Regions from separate parts of the Pseudomonas sp. GW821-FHT03E01 genome, predicted to be linked through region 3. Evidence: predicted binding sites of a transcription regulator. Region 3 holds the regulator's gene; each other region holds the start of a gene.
The links. Region 3 encodes FliA, which starts transcription of late flagellar genes. Its sites were predicted from a motif close to CTAAAGTTTNNNNNNNNNNNGCCGNTAA; they were not measured.

Region 1: the regulator FliA is predicted to act here: its motif matches at 1,406-1,433, upstream of AC07VO_RS17165 (flagellar protein MotY).
Region 2: the regulator FliA is predicted to act here: its motif matches at 1,135-1,162, upstream of flgM (flagellar biosynthesis anti-sigma factor FlgM).
Region 4: the regulator FliA is predicted to act here: its motif matches at 1,063-1,090, upstream of AC07VO_RS02440 (methyl-accepting chemotaxis protein).

Annotation. Positions count from the first base shown of each region.
Region 1 covers NZ_JBWKUI010000009.1:211,904-214,948, reverse strand. Annotated here, with positions in the region: gene rnt (ribonuclease T) at 1-296, opposite strand, end outside; gene pyrC (dihydroorotase) at 293-1,339, opposite strand; gene AC07VO_RS17165 (flagellar protein MotY) at 1,497-2,405, shown strand; gene AC07VO_RS17160 (argininosuccinate synthase) at 2,535-3,045, shown strand, end outside.
Region 2 covers NZ_JBWKUI010000020.1:66,826-69,870, reverse strand. Annotated here, with positions in the region: gene AC07VO_RS27340 (flagellar brake protein) at 1-167, opposite strand, end outside; gene AC07VO_RS27335 (flagella synthesis protein FlgN) at 256-723, opposite strand; gene flgM (flagellar biosynthesis anti-sigma factor FlgM) at 772-1,098, opposite strand; gene flgA (flagellar basal body P-ring formation chaperone FlgA) at 1,266-2,027, opposite strand; gene AC07VO_RS27320 (chemotaxis protein CheV) at 2,109-3,041, shown strand.
Region 3 covers NZ_JBWKUI010000011.1:151,710-154,754, forward strand. Annotated here, with positions in the region: gene fleN (flagellar synthesis regulator FleN) at 75-905, shown strand; gene fliA (RNA polymerase sigma factor FliA) at 902-1,642, shown strand; gene AC07VO_RS19530 (chemotaxis response regulator CheY) at 1,810-2,181, shown strand; gene AC07VO_RS19535 (protein phosphatase CheZ) at 2,203-2,991, shown strand; gene AC07VO_RS19540 (chemotaxis protein CheA) at 3,029-3,045, shown strand, end outside.
Region 4 covers NZ_JBWKUI010000001.1:535,904-538,948, forward strand. Annotated here, with positions in the region: gene AC07VO_RS02430 (DUF1294 domain-containing protein) at 1-96, opposite strand, end outside; gene AC07VO_RS02435 (undecaprenyl-diphosphate phosphatase) at 93-923, opposite strand; gene AC07VO_RS02440 (methyl-accepting chemotaxis protein) at 1,219-2,853, shown strand.

The DNA.
Region 1 (3,045 bases), on a different contig from region 3:
AACGGGTGATCGAGTTTGATCCCGGTGAATTCCAGGGCTGCTGCTTCGATGTTGGCGCCTTCGAATGGCTCAACCCGGAAGAAGTAGGTGTGATCGGGGTACACGAACCCTTTTTCATCCATGGCGATAGTGGTTGCAGCAATTTCCAGCAGGGCGTCGGTGGCCGAGTTGAAGCCACCGGTTTCTACGTCGACGACAACCGGCAGGTAACCACGGAATCTGGCAGCCATTGGATGACGAGGACCACCTCCACCGCCTTGACCGTCCTGTTCGTCGTCGAAATGGTCTTCACTCACGCGTGTTCCTCCAGCAGGCGCCAGCGCAGTTTTTCACCGGCGCGCAGCGGGATAACGGTCAGCTCGCCAAATGGCAGGCTGGTTGGGGCGGTCCACTCTTCGCGGACCAGGGTGATGCGATCGGTGTTCGCCGGCAGACCGTAGAAACGCGGGCCATTGAGGCTGGCGAAGGCTTCGAGCTTGTCCAGCGCATTACGCTGTTCGAAGGCTTCGGCATACATCTCGATCGCGGCATAAGCGGTGTAGCAACCGGCACAGCCGCAAGCCGCTTCTTTGGCGTGCTGGGCATGGGGGGCCGAGTCGGTGCCGAGGAAGAACTTGTCGCTGCCGCTGGTGGCAGCGTCGAGCAGGGCTTCCTGGTGGGTATTGCGCTTGAGGATCGGCAGGCAATAGAAGTGCGGCCGAATCCCACCCACCAGCATGTGGTTGCGGTTGTACAGCAGGTGATGCGCGGTGATGGTGGCGCCAACGTTGGCCGAAGCCGCGTTGACGAACTGCACGGCATCGGCGGTGGTGATGTGTTCGAACACCACTTTGAGCGTCGGGAAACGCTCGACCACGCGACGCATGTGCTCATCGATGAAGATTTTTTCCCGATCGAAAACGTCGATATCGCCACGGGTGACTTCACCGTGAACCAGCAAGGGCATCCCGACTTCGGCCATGGCCTCCAGTGCAGGGAAAATCTTGTCGATGCTGGTGACGCCAGAGTCCGAATTGGTGGTCGCGCCTGCCGGGTACAGCTTGGCGGCGTGAATGAAACCGCTGGCCTTGGCCTCACGAATTTCTTCGGGCTGGGTGCGGTCGGTCAGGTACAGAACCATCAGCGGTTCGAAACGGCTGCCGGCCGGACGTGCGGCGAGAATCCGCTGGCGATAGCCATCGGCTTCAGCAGCGTTGCGCACCGGAGGTACCAGGTTGGGCATGATGATGGCGCGACCAAAGGTGCGCGCGACATCCGCGACGGTATTGGTCAACACGGCACCATCGCGAAGATGAATGTGCCAGTCGTCGGGACGCAGCAGGGTCAGGCGGTCGGACATGAGGGAATTCCAGGCGGGTCAAACTCAGGGGAATGCTACCGGAAAAGACTCTTCCAGGCACTCGCTATCAAGTTTTACGACAAGCTTCCGATACCCAACAGGCAGGCCGTGAATATGTGTGTCGGTCTTTTTGTCGTAGAAGCCAGTGGAGCCTCCCGTGCGCCAGCGTTATTTAGCCTTGCTCAGTGTGTTTGCCAGCCTTCCCGCGATGGCGCTCACTTTCCAGACTCGCCTGGAGAGCATTGAGTGGACGGTCGAAGGCGACAAGTTCGAATGCCGCCTGACTCAACCGATCACCGATTTCGGTTCGGGTGAGTTTGTGCGGCGCGCCGGAGAGCAGGCGACATTTCGACTGAAGGCCTACAACTCAATGATCGGTGGGGGTTCCGCCACCTTGCTGGCGGCGGCTGCGCCATGGCAGCCGGGGCGTGGCGACATTAACCTGGGCTCGGTGAGAATCGGTAGTGGCAACGTGCTGTTCAACAGTTCGCAAGTGCAGGCCGGGCGCCTGATCAGCGGGCTGATGGAGGGGCGCAGCCCGGTCGTACGACACTCATCGGGCGACGGTCGGGTGTCTGAAGTGCGTCTGCTGCCGGTCAAGTTCAGCAAGGCCTATGGTGACTATCAGGGTTGCGTCGCCAAGCTGTTGCCACAGAATTTCGAGCAAGTGAAGCAATCCGAGGTCGGCTTTCCGGGGGAGGGTATCGATCTCGATGCCAGGGCCAAGGCCCAGTTGCAGGTCATGCTGGAGTTCATGAAGGCCGATCCGACGGTCAACCACATTGAACTCGATGGCCATTCCGACAATAGCGGTAACCGGCTGACCAACCGTGAACTGTCACGACGCCGGGCGCTGGCGGTGATGGATTTCTTCAAGGCCAATGGTGTGCAGGAGTCGCAGATCACCCTGCGTTTTCACGGTGAGCGCTATCCGCTGGCGCCCAACAACAATGCCGCCAACCGGGCGAAGAACCGCCGGGTTGCCGTACGTCTCGAGCGGGTCGCACCGACCGAGAAACCTGCGCCTCAAGCCACCGCCGCCGCGAGCAGCGCGACGACCTCCTGAACCTGCTGAATTCGTCGCTCGCTCGACATAATCTGTCGCTTCGTCGTCATAAGCTGTCGCGCCTCTGTAAATTATCCTGCATGAGCGGTAGACTTGACAGCTTTCCGTAGAACCCCGTGGAGTGATGGCATGGCGGACGTAAACAAGGTCGTTCTGGCGTATTCCGGCGGCCTGGACACTTCGGTGATCCTCAAGTGGCTGCAGGATACATATAACTGTGAAGTAGTGACCTTCACCGCTGACCTGGGTCAGGGCGAAGAGGTCGAACCGGCCCGCGCCAAGGCACAGGCCATGGGCGTAAAAGAAATCTATATCGACGATCTGCGCGAAGAATTCGTGCGTGATTTCGTGTTCCCGATGTTCCGCGCCAACACCGTTTACGAAGGCGAGTACCTGCTGGGTACTTCCATCGCTCGTCCGTTGATCGCCAAACGCCTGATCGAAATCGCCAACGAAACCGGTGCTGACGCCATTTCCCACGGCGCGACCGGCAAGGGCAACGACCAGGTTCGTTTCGAACTGGGCGCCTACGCCTTGAAGCCAGGCGTGAAAGTGATCGCTCCATGGCGCGAATGGGACCTGCTGTCCCGTGAGAAGCTGATGGACTACGCCGAGAAGCACGCGATTCCGATCGAGCGTC
Region 2 (3,045 bases), on a different contig from region 3:
TCGACGTCCACCAGATAACTCTGGAAGCGCTGGCTGCGCTCGTGGAACGTGATGATCAGCGGGTCATGGCTGTCTTGCAGCTGACGCAGGTTGCCGGAGATTTCCAAAGGCGTGGTGAGCACCTTGGGTGGCTGCGGAGCATCTTCCGCGCTTAAGGCATTGGACACGGGGTATCAATCTCCAGGCAAATATGACTACTGGCCGGCATTCTGCCAGCATGTTGCGTGTCTTGATAGGGCGTGCTCATTGAAAGGCTTAAGCCTGACTGAGCGGGCGTGGCTTGGCGAGCTTGGAGGTTGATCCGCGGGCATCGTAGAGCGCTGGCGGCTCGCCGCCGGTGAGGATTTTCAGCTGGTTGGCCGTGGCGGCCTGCTGCACCAGAATCGACTGGCCATTGTTGACATTGGCGGCTTGGCACTGGGCCAGGAGGTCGGTGAGCACGTCGCTCTGTCCCAGCAATCGTTCGCCAATGCTCGACTGGCTGGCGAGTTGCTCCAGGCCCTGGCGGTTGGTTGGCAGGTTGAGGCTGGCGAGGATTTCACTGCGCTTGCGGCCATGCTGTTCGAGCAGAATGATCAATGCCTGTTTATGCGCCAGAATTTCTTCGAGCAGTGGCATGTCGCGACCGTGCAAGGCAAGGGACTCGGTTTGCAGTAGCTCCAGCAGTTGTTGCGCCGGGGCGAAGTCGTCGATGATCAGTTGCAGTAATTGAGTGTCGTGCATGGCTGGCCTTGGGTTTTAAGCGTCCAAAAGCCTGGCGCGGGCCGTGGCCTAGCGCTGGGCTTCGAAGTTGAGCAGTTTGCTGGCTACACGGTTGCTGTCGACTTTATAGCTGCCATCGGCAATCGCTGCTTTCAACTCGGCCACGCGGGCGTTGTCGACGGCAGGCTGATCGCGCAGCTTGTCAGTGACCTTCTGCAACTGTTGAGCCTCATTGCTGAGGTGTACCGATTCCCCGCTTTTGGTGGTACTGGCCTGTTCGGCCGGGGTATTCAGCGGCGCGGATTGGCCGGCTTCGGCGGTTTCCTTGGCGGTGCTGGTACGCGTACTGCCCGTAAGTGACGAGGAGCTGTTTAAACGACTGAAATCGATGACCATGACAAAAAACCTCTGGATATTTGGACGCTTGCCATGTTTTCGGCGATTCCCCGAAAAACTTTAGGCCCATTTATCAATGAGCTCGCATGCGCCAGCGCATGCCCTGCATGCGGCACAGTTTAGGCAACCGCCAGGCGGTGCGCCATCACTTCACAAACACAGAGCCCTTACATGGCCACTTCCACCTGGCCGGGCGCTGTGACTTGCGCCTTGATGACCCGCTGGGAGTTAAGGTTCTTCACGCGAATCTGTTCCCTCAGGCCGCCGTTGGACAGCGCTTCACCCGGCATGCGCACACTGAGCGTACCACTGCGGGCGGTAATCACCACCTGGTCGCCCTTGCGAACCACTTCCGCCTGTTCGAGATGCACCAGCGTAATGATCTGATCGGCGACCATTGGTCGGGTAAGTTTTTGCCCGATAGCCTGATCGACGGAAGTCAGAAACCCCTGATTTATCAGGCTGATATCACGCTCGCGCAGGGTTACGTCCTGAGGTTCGATAATCCCTGTGCGCTTGAGCGGACGAGTGGTCGTCACAATGTCGCGAAACAGCTTCACTTGAGCGGGCACGAAGACCGTCCAGGGTGAGGCGCCATCGCAGCGAACCTTGACCGTGACCCGTCCCAGAGGCCTTGCCGGGCTCTCGAGGGTGGCTGTCAATTCCTTGTCGCACATAGGCATGCGCAGGCGCGGATCGAGCTGGTTGACCTGGATTTCGTAGCGACCTTGCGTTTGACTGGTGGCCAGATAGTCCTCTACGGTGAATTCAAGAAAGCCTTGGGTGACGCCGATAAGCATGTCAGGCAAGGTAACCGTATCAGCAAGGGCAGGGCTGCCAGCGTTGAACAGGCAAGCGGCCGACATCGCGCAGAGCAATCTGCGGCAGGTTGATGTCAGGTGTCGGAAAAATGTCGGTTCTGTGTTCATAAGAGTTAAAAAGCAAGCGCCGTGCCGTTTCGTGATGAATGTGCGTCGCAACACACTTAGCGTTGGTGTAGGAGTCTGGGCATGGCTGGTGTAATGGATTCGGTGAACCAGCGCACGCAACTGGTAGGGCAGAATCGCCTTGAGCTGTTGTTGTTCCGTCTCGACGGCCAGCAGCTGTATGGGATCAACGTGTTCAAGGTTCGCGAGGTGCTGCAATGCCCCAAGCTGACCCTGATGCCCAAGTCCAGTCCTGTCGTGTGCGGTGTGGCGAATATTCGGGGGGCAACCATTCCGATCCTGGATCTGGCGATGGCGACCGGTGCCGGTCGGTTGCTGGACCAGAGCAATCCCTTCGTGATCATCACGGAGTACAACACCAAGACCCAGGGTTTCCTGGTTCGGTCGGTGGAGCGCATCGTCAACATGAACTGGGAGGAGATTCATCCGCCACCCAAGGGCACGGGGCGCGATCACTACCTGACGGCTGTGACTCGGGTCGACAACCAGTTAGTCGAAATCATCGACGTCGAGAAGGTGCTGGCGGAAGTGGCGCCGACGCCGGAAGCGATTTCGGTGGGCGTGGTCGATGTTGAGACCCAGCACAAGGCGCTCTCTTTGCGCGTATTGACGGTCGACGACTCGTCGGTGGCACGCAAGCAGGTGACCCGTTGCCTGCAAACGATCGGTGTCGAAGTGGTGGCGTTGAACGACGGCCGGCAAGCGCTGGATTACCTGCGCAAGCTGGTTGACGAGGGGAAGAAGCCGGAAGAAGAGTTCCTGATGATGATCTCCGACATCGAGATGCCGGAGATGGACGGGTACACCCTGACGGCCGAGATCCGCGCCGATCCGCGCATGCAAAAGCTCCATATCATCCTGCATACTTCGTTGTCGGGAGTGTTCAATCAGGCGATGGTCAAGAAGGTCGGTGCCGATGACTTCCTGGCCAAGTTCCGTCCTGATGACCTGGCATCCCGGGTAGTCGACCGGATCAAAGCAGCAGATAACAGCTAGAGGC
Region 3 (3,045 bases):
ATGCATTGTTCCGATGGTGAACGCGCAGCCAGTAATGTGGCCTCCGTCTAAGTAAGACAAGGTAAAGAAATAACATGGGCAGCATGCATCCCGTACAGGTGATCGCGGTGACCGGCGGCAAAGGTGGCGTCGGGAAGACTAACGTGTCAGTGAACTTGTCCCTGGCTCTAGCTGAGCTCGGCCGGCGCGTCATGCTGCTGGATGCCGATCTGGGGCTGGCGAACGTCGACGTTCTGTTGGGACTGACACCCAAACGCACGCTGGCCGACGTGATCGAAGGCCGCTGTGAGCTGCGCGACGTGCTGTTGCAAGGGCCTGGCGGTATCCGCATCGTCCCGGCCGCCTCCGGCACCCAGAGCATGGTTCATCTGAGCCCGGCCCAGCATGCCGGCCTGATCCAGGCGTTCAGTGATATCGGCGACAACCTCGACGTATTGGTGATCGACACCGCTGCGGGCATTGGTGACTCGGTAGTCAGCTTCGTGCGCGCCGCGCAGGAAGTCTTGCTGGTGGTGTGCGACGAACCGACCTCGATCACCGACGCCTACGCGCTGATCAAACTGCTTAACCGCGACTACGGCATGAACCGCTTCCGCGTCCTGGCCAACATGGCGCAGAGCCCGCAGGAAGGCCGCAACCTGTTCGCCAAGTTGACCAAGGTCACGGATCGCTTCCTCGACGTCGCCTTACAATACGTCGGCGCAGTGCCTTACGACGAAAGCGTACGCAAGGCCGTGCAGAAGCAACGCGCGGTGTATGAAGCCTTTCCGCGTTCCAAGTGCGCCCTGGCGTTCAAGGCCATTGCGCAGAAAGTCGATACCTGGCCACTGCCGGCCAACCCTCGTGGACATCTGGAGTTTTTCGTCGAGCGCCTCGTGCAACAAACTGCAGGACCCGTGCTATGACAGCCAGCGGTTACAACCTCTACAAGCAGTCGGCACGTGACGCGCAGTACGAGCTGATCGAGCGTTACGCGCCACTGGTCAAACGCATTGCCTACCACTTGCTGGCGCGTCTGCCGGCCAGTGTCCAGGTCGAAGACCTGATCCAGGCCGGGATGATCGGCCTGCTTGAAGTATCAACCAAATACGACGCCAGCAAAGGCGCGAGTTTCGAGACGTACGCGGGCATTCGAATCCGCGGCGCGATGCTCGATGAAGTGCGCAAGGGGGACTGGGCGCCACGTTCGGTCCACCGCAATACCCGCATGGTCAGCGACGCGATTCGCTCGATTGAAGCTAAAACCGGCCGTGACGCTAAAGATCACGAAGTTGCGGCCGAACTCCAATTGAGTCTCGACGATTATTACGGGATTTTGAACGACACCCTGGGCAGCCGGTTATTCAGTTTCGACGATCTGTTGCAGGACGGCGAACACGAAGGGCTGCATGAGGATGGCGCGAGTGCTCATCTCGAGCCGTCACGCGATCTGGAAGATGAACGCTTCCAGGCGGCGCTGGCGGACGCGATTGCCAATTTGCCGGAGCGTGAGCGACTGGTGTTGGCGCTGTACTACGACGAAGAGTTGAATCTCAAGGAAATCGGTGAGGTCCTGGGGGTCAGCGAGTCGCGGGTCAGCCAGTTACACAGCCAGTGCGCGGCCCGTTTGCGGGGGCGTTTGGGGGAGTGGCGAGCGCGCTGAAGGCAGTGTGGGGACACTGCGAATGGAGCTGGTGTGGTGTTGAACCGTACCGGTCTCGATCTGTTGTGCTCCAGACAGTCATTGAGTGCTTTGCCGGATTGATTGAAATGGCGCGTCCAGGTGCTGGGCGCGTTTAAGACTGCTTGGAGGTCGAATTGGACAAGAACATGAAAATCCTCATCGTTGATGACTTCTCAACGATGCGGCGGATCATAAAAAACCTGTTGCGTGACCTTGGGTTCACCAACACCGCCGAAGCCGATGACGGGCTGACCGGGTTGCCGATGCTGCAAAGCGGTAACTTCGATTTTCTGGTTACCGACTGGAACATGCCCGGTATGACCGGCATCGACCTGCTTCGTGCGGTGCGCGCCGATGAAAGGCTCAAGCACCTGCCGGTGCTGATGGTGACCGCCGAAGCCAAGCGCGAGCAAATCATCGAAGCGGCCCAGGCCGGTGTTAACGGCTATGTGGTCAAACCCTTCACAGCCCAGGCGTTGAAAGAAAAAATCGAGAAGATTTTCGAACGCATCGGCTGATGTACTGCGCACGGGGGAGCTATGGAGCATAACGAATCTTCACAGGGCGATTTTGAGTCGACCCTGAAAAAACACGCGGTCGAACTGGTCGACAGCCTTGAAAAAGGCAAGTTTGGCGACGCTGTGCAACTGATCCATGAGCTCAACCAGACCCGTGACCGCGGCCTGTATCAGGAAGTGGGCAAGCTCACCCGCGAGCTGCATAGCGCGATCGTCAATTTCCAGATTGACCCGCACATGCCGCAAGCCGAGGAAGTGTCTCAGATCACGGATGCCACCGAGCGCCTGTCCTATGTGGTCAAGCTGACCGAGGCCGCGGCCAACCGCACCATGGACCTGGTGGAAAACGCCACGCCGCTGATCAACAGCCTGAGCGATGAAGCCCAGGCGCTGAGCACGGATTGGGGACGGTTCATGCGTCGCGAAGTCGGGGCTGAAGAGTTCCGCGAACTGGCCCGGCGGGTCGATGGTTTCCTGACACGCAGCAGTGAAGACAACCGCGTCGTGTCGAGCAACCTCAACGACATTCTGCTGGCCCAGGATTACCAGGACCTCACCGGTCAGGTGATCAAGCGTGTGACCCAATTGGTCACCGAAGTTGAAAGCAATCTGCTCAAGCTCGTGCTCATGGCCAGTCACGTAGACCGCTTTGCGGGTATCGAACACGACCGTGAGGCGATGCTTGCTGAAAAAGATCCACAAAAACATCTCTCTCAGGGTGAAGGTCCGCAGATTCATGCCGATAAAAGAGAAGACGTTGTGTCCGGTCAGGACGATGTGGACGATTTGTTATCCAGTCTTGGATTTTAGTTTTCTGGGTTTTTAGACCTGTAGGAGCACCCCCTTAATGAGCTTCGGCGCCGA
Region 4 (3,045 bases), on a different contig from region 3:
GCACAGCAAAACGAACACCAGCAATTTCAACCGCAGGTTTTGAATCGCTCCCCCGGGCTTGCGCCCGGGGTTGTTGCGTGCGGCGGCGTCGCTCATGGCTTGGCCGCGGTCCAGTCGACCCAACCGAACTGCCAGGTCGCCAGAATCACCAGGCCAAACACAATGCGATACCAGGCGAATGCCGCGTAGCTGTGGCTGGCGATGAACTTGAGCAGGCCCCGGACGGCGATCATCGCAAAGATAAACGCGGTGACGAAGCCGATGGCGAACACCGGGAAATCAGCCGGCACAAACAGATGGCGGTATTTGTAGCCCGAGTAAACCGCTGCGCCGACCATGGTTGGCATGGCAAGGAAGAACGAGAATTCGGTGGCCGTCTTGCGCGACAACCCGAACAGCAAACCGCCGATGATCGTCGAACCGGAACGCGAGGTCCCCGGGATCATCGCCAGGCACTGGGCGAAACCGACTTTCAGGGCCTCTTTCCAGGTGATGTCATCGACGCTTTCGGCATGCACGACATGCTGCCGGCGTTCAGCCCACAACATGATGATCCCGCCCACGACCAATGCGCTGGCCACAGTGATCGGGTTGAACAGGTACTTGTGGATCAGGTCGGCGAAAATCACCCCCAATACCACGGCCGGCATGAAGGCGATCAACAGGTTCGCGGTAAAGCGTCGAGCGCTGGGCTGCGTCGGTAAACCGATGATCACGTCGAGGATCTTGCGACGGAACTCCCAGACCACCGCAAGAATCGCGCCGAGCTGAATGATGATGTTGAAGGCCATCGCCCGCTCGCCGCCGAAGTCGAGCAGGTCCGCCACAATGATCTGGTGCCCGGTACTGGAAATGGGCAAGAACTCGGTCAGCCCTTCTATAACGCCTAAAATCAATGCCTGAAAGGCTGTCCAAAGATCCATCATTCCCCCAAGAAGCCATGCCCCCAGGCATGCCCCGTTAATAATTTGTAGAGCGTTATTCGCGATCAGCGTGCGCTGAAACCCCGCGCGCACAAGATCCACACAAAACCGTAAAAATTCCGTGAAAAATCGACTCGGACTCAGGTTTTTCCGCGCGGGGCCGAAATCCTATCAGACAAGCCTCATTTACGCTGCCGCGTAATAAGACCTGAGTCGGATAGGCCCCGATCGGCAACGTGTGGTTGGATGCTGGCGATCGTTTATGACAAGAACAAGAAAACGGAGTAACAGCGTTATGAACAGCTTGCGCAGTGTGTCGATCAGTCGACGCTTGTGGCTTATCTTGATCGTGGCCGTGGTGATGCTGTTGACGTTGGGTGCGTTGATGCTCAAGCAGATCCACGACGACCTCTATCAGGCCAAGGCCCAGAAAACCCAGCACGTGGTGCAGACCGCCAGTGGCATTCTGACCTACTACCACGGCCTGGAAACCGCCGGCACCCTCACCCGCGCCGCCGCGCAACAGCAGGCACTGACCGCCGTGCGGGGTTTGCGCTACGACCAGAATGACTATTTCTGGATCAACGACCTGACGCCGGTCATGGTCATGCACCCGACCAATCCAAAACTTGAAGGCCAGAACCTCTCGACGATCCGCGACCCGGATGGCTTTGCACTGTTCAACGAAATGGCCGCCATCGCCAAGGCCAAGGGCGCAGGCATGGTCAACTATCGCTGGCCGAAACCGGGTGCCAGTGCGCCGGTGGAAAAAACCTCCTACGTCAAACTGTTCGAGCCCTGGGGTTGGGTGATCGGCTCAGGCGTGTACATCGACGACATGCAGGCCGAGTTTAATGCGCAGGTCTGGAAGGCGTCTTTCGTCGGCCTGGTGATTGCCCTGATCATGGCGCTGCTGGTGATCATGATTGCCCGCAGCATCGTGCGCCCGTTGCAGGAAACCGTGAATGCCATGGCCAATATCGCCAGCGGTGAAAGCGACCTGACCCGCAGCCTTGATACCCACGGCCAGGACGAAGTCACGCAACTGGCCCGACACTTCAACGCCTTTACCGCCAAGCTGCGCCTGGTGATCAATCAGTTGCAAGTGTCCGCCGGCGCGCTGGGCCAGTCTTCCAGCGAACTGGGCAACGACGCCGCACAAGCCCAGCAACGCAGCCAGCAGCAGTCCCAGCAAATGGAACTGGTGGCGACCGCGATCAACGAAGTGACCTACGGCGTGCAGGATGTGGCGAAAAACGCCGAGCACGCGGCCAGTGAAATGCGCGATGCCGAATCTCAGGCACAGCAGGGACAGATCAATATCGATGGCAGCCTGCAGCAGATCGACAAGCTGTCTTCGACCATCGATCAAGCGGTGGAAGTGATTCGTACGCTGGCCGACGAAAGCACGCAAATCGGCAGTGTCCTGGAAGTGATTCGCTCTATCGCCGAGCAAACCAACCTGCTGGCCCTCAACGCTGCCATCGAAGCCGCCCGGGCCGGTGAGCAAGGTCGAGGGTTCGCGGTGGTCGCCGATGAAGTGCGCCTGCTCGCCCAGCGTACCCAGAAGTCGACGGCAGAAATCCAGTCGATGATCGAACGCCTGCAAAGCCATTCCGAAGCGGCGGTCAAGGTCATTGGCGACAGCAGCCGCGCCTCGCAACTGACCATCGAGCAGGCCGGCCTGGCCGGTGCCAGCCTGAATGCCATCGGCCAGGCCTTGCGCAACCTCAACGGCTTGAATGCCTCGATTGCCAGTGCAACCTTGCAGCAGGCGCATGTGGTGGAAGACATCAATCAGAACGTCACCCAGGCCGCCGGGTTGTCCCACAGCACGGCATTGGCGGCCGAGCAGTCGAGCGTGGCCAGTGTTCATCTCAAGGAATTGAGCGAACAGTTGAACGGGTTGCTCAAGCAGTTTCGCGTCTGATCACTTGTAGCAGCTGGCGCAGCCTGCGTTCGGCTGCGCAGCAGTCGTGAAATCAGGCGACGCCGGTTCCAGATAGACCGTGTGCGCAGAATTTACGACGGCTTCGTCCGAATGCGGCCCACACCGAACGCAGCCTCGCAGGCTCGGCAGCTGCTACACCGGACTGCGCAAGCCGGTTCTACTTGGCCGCGC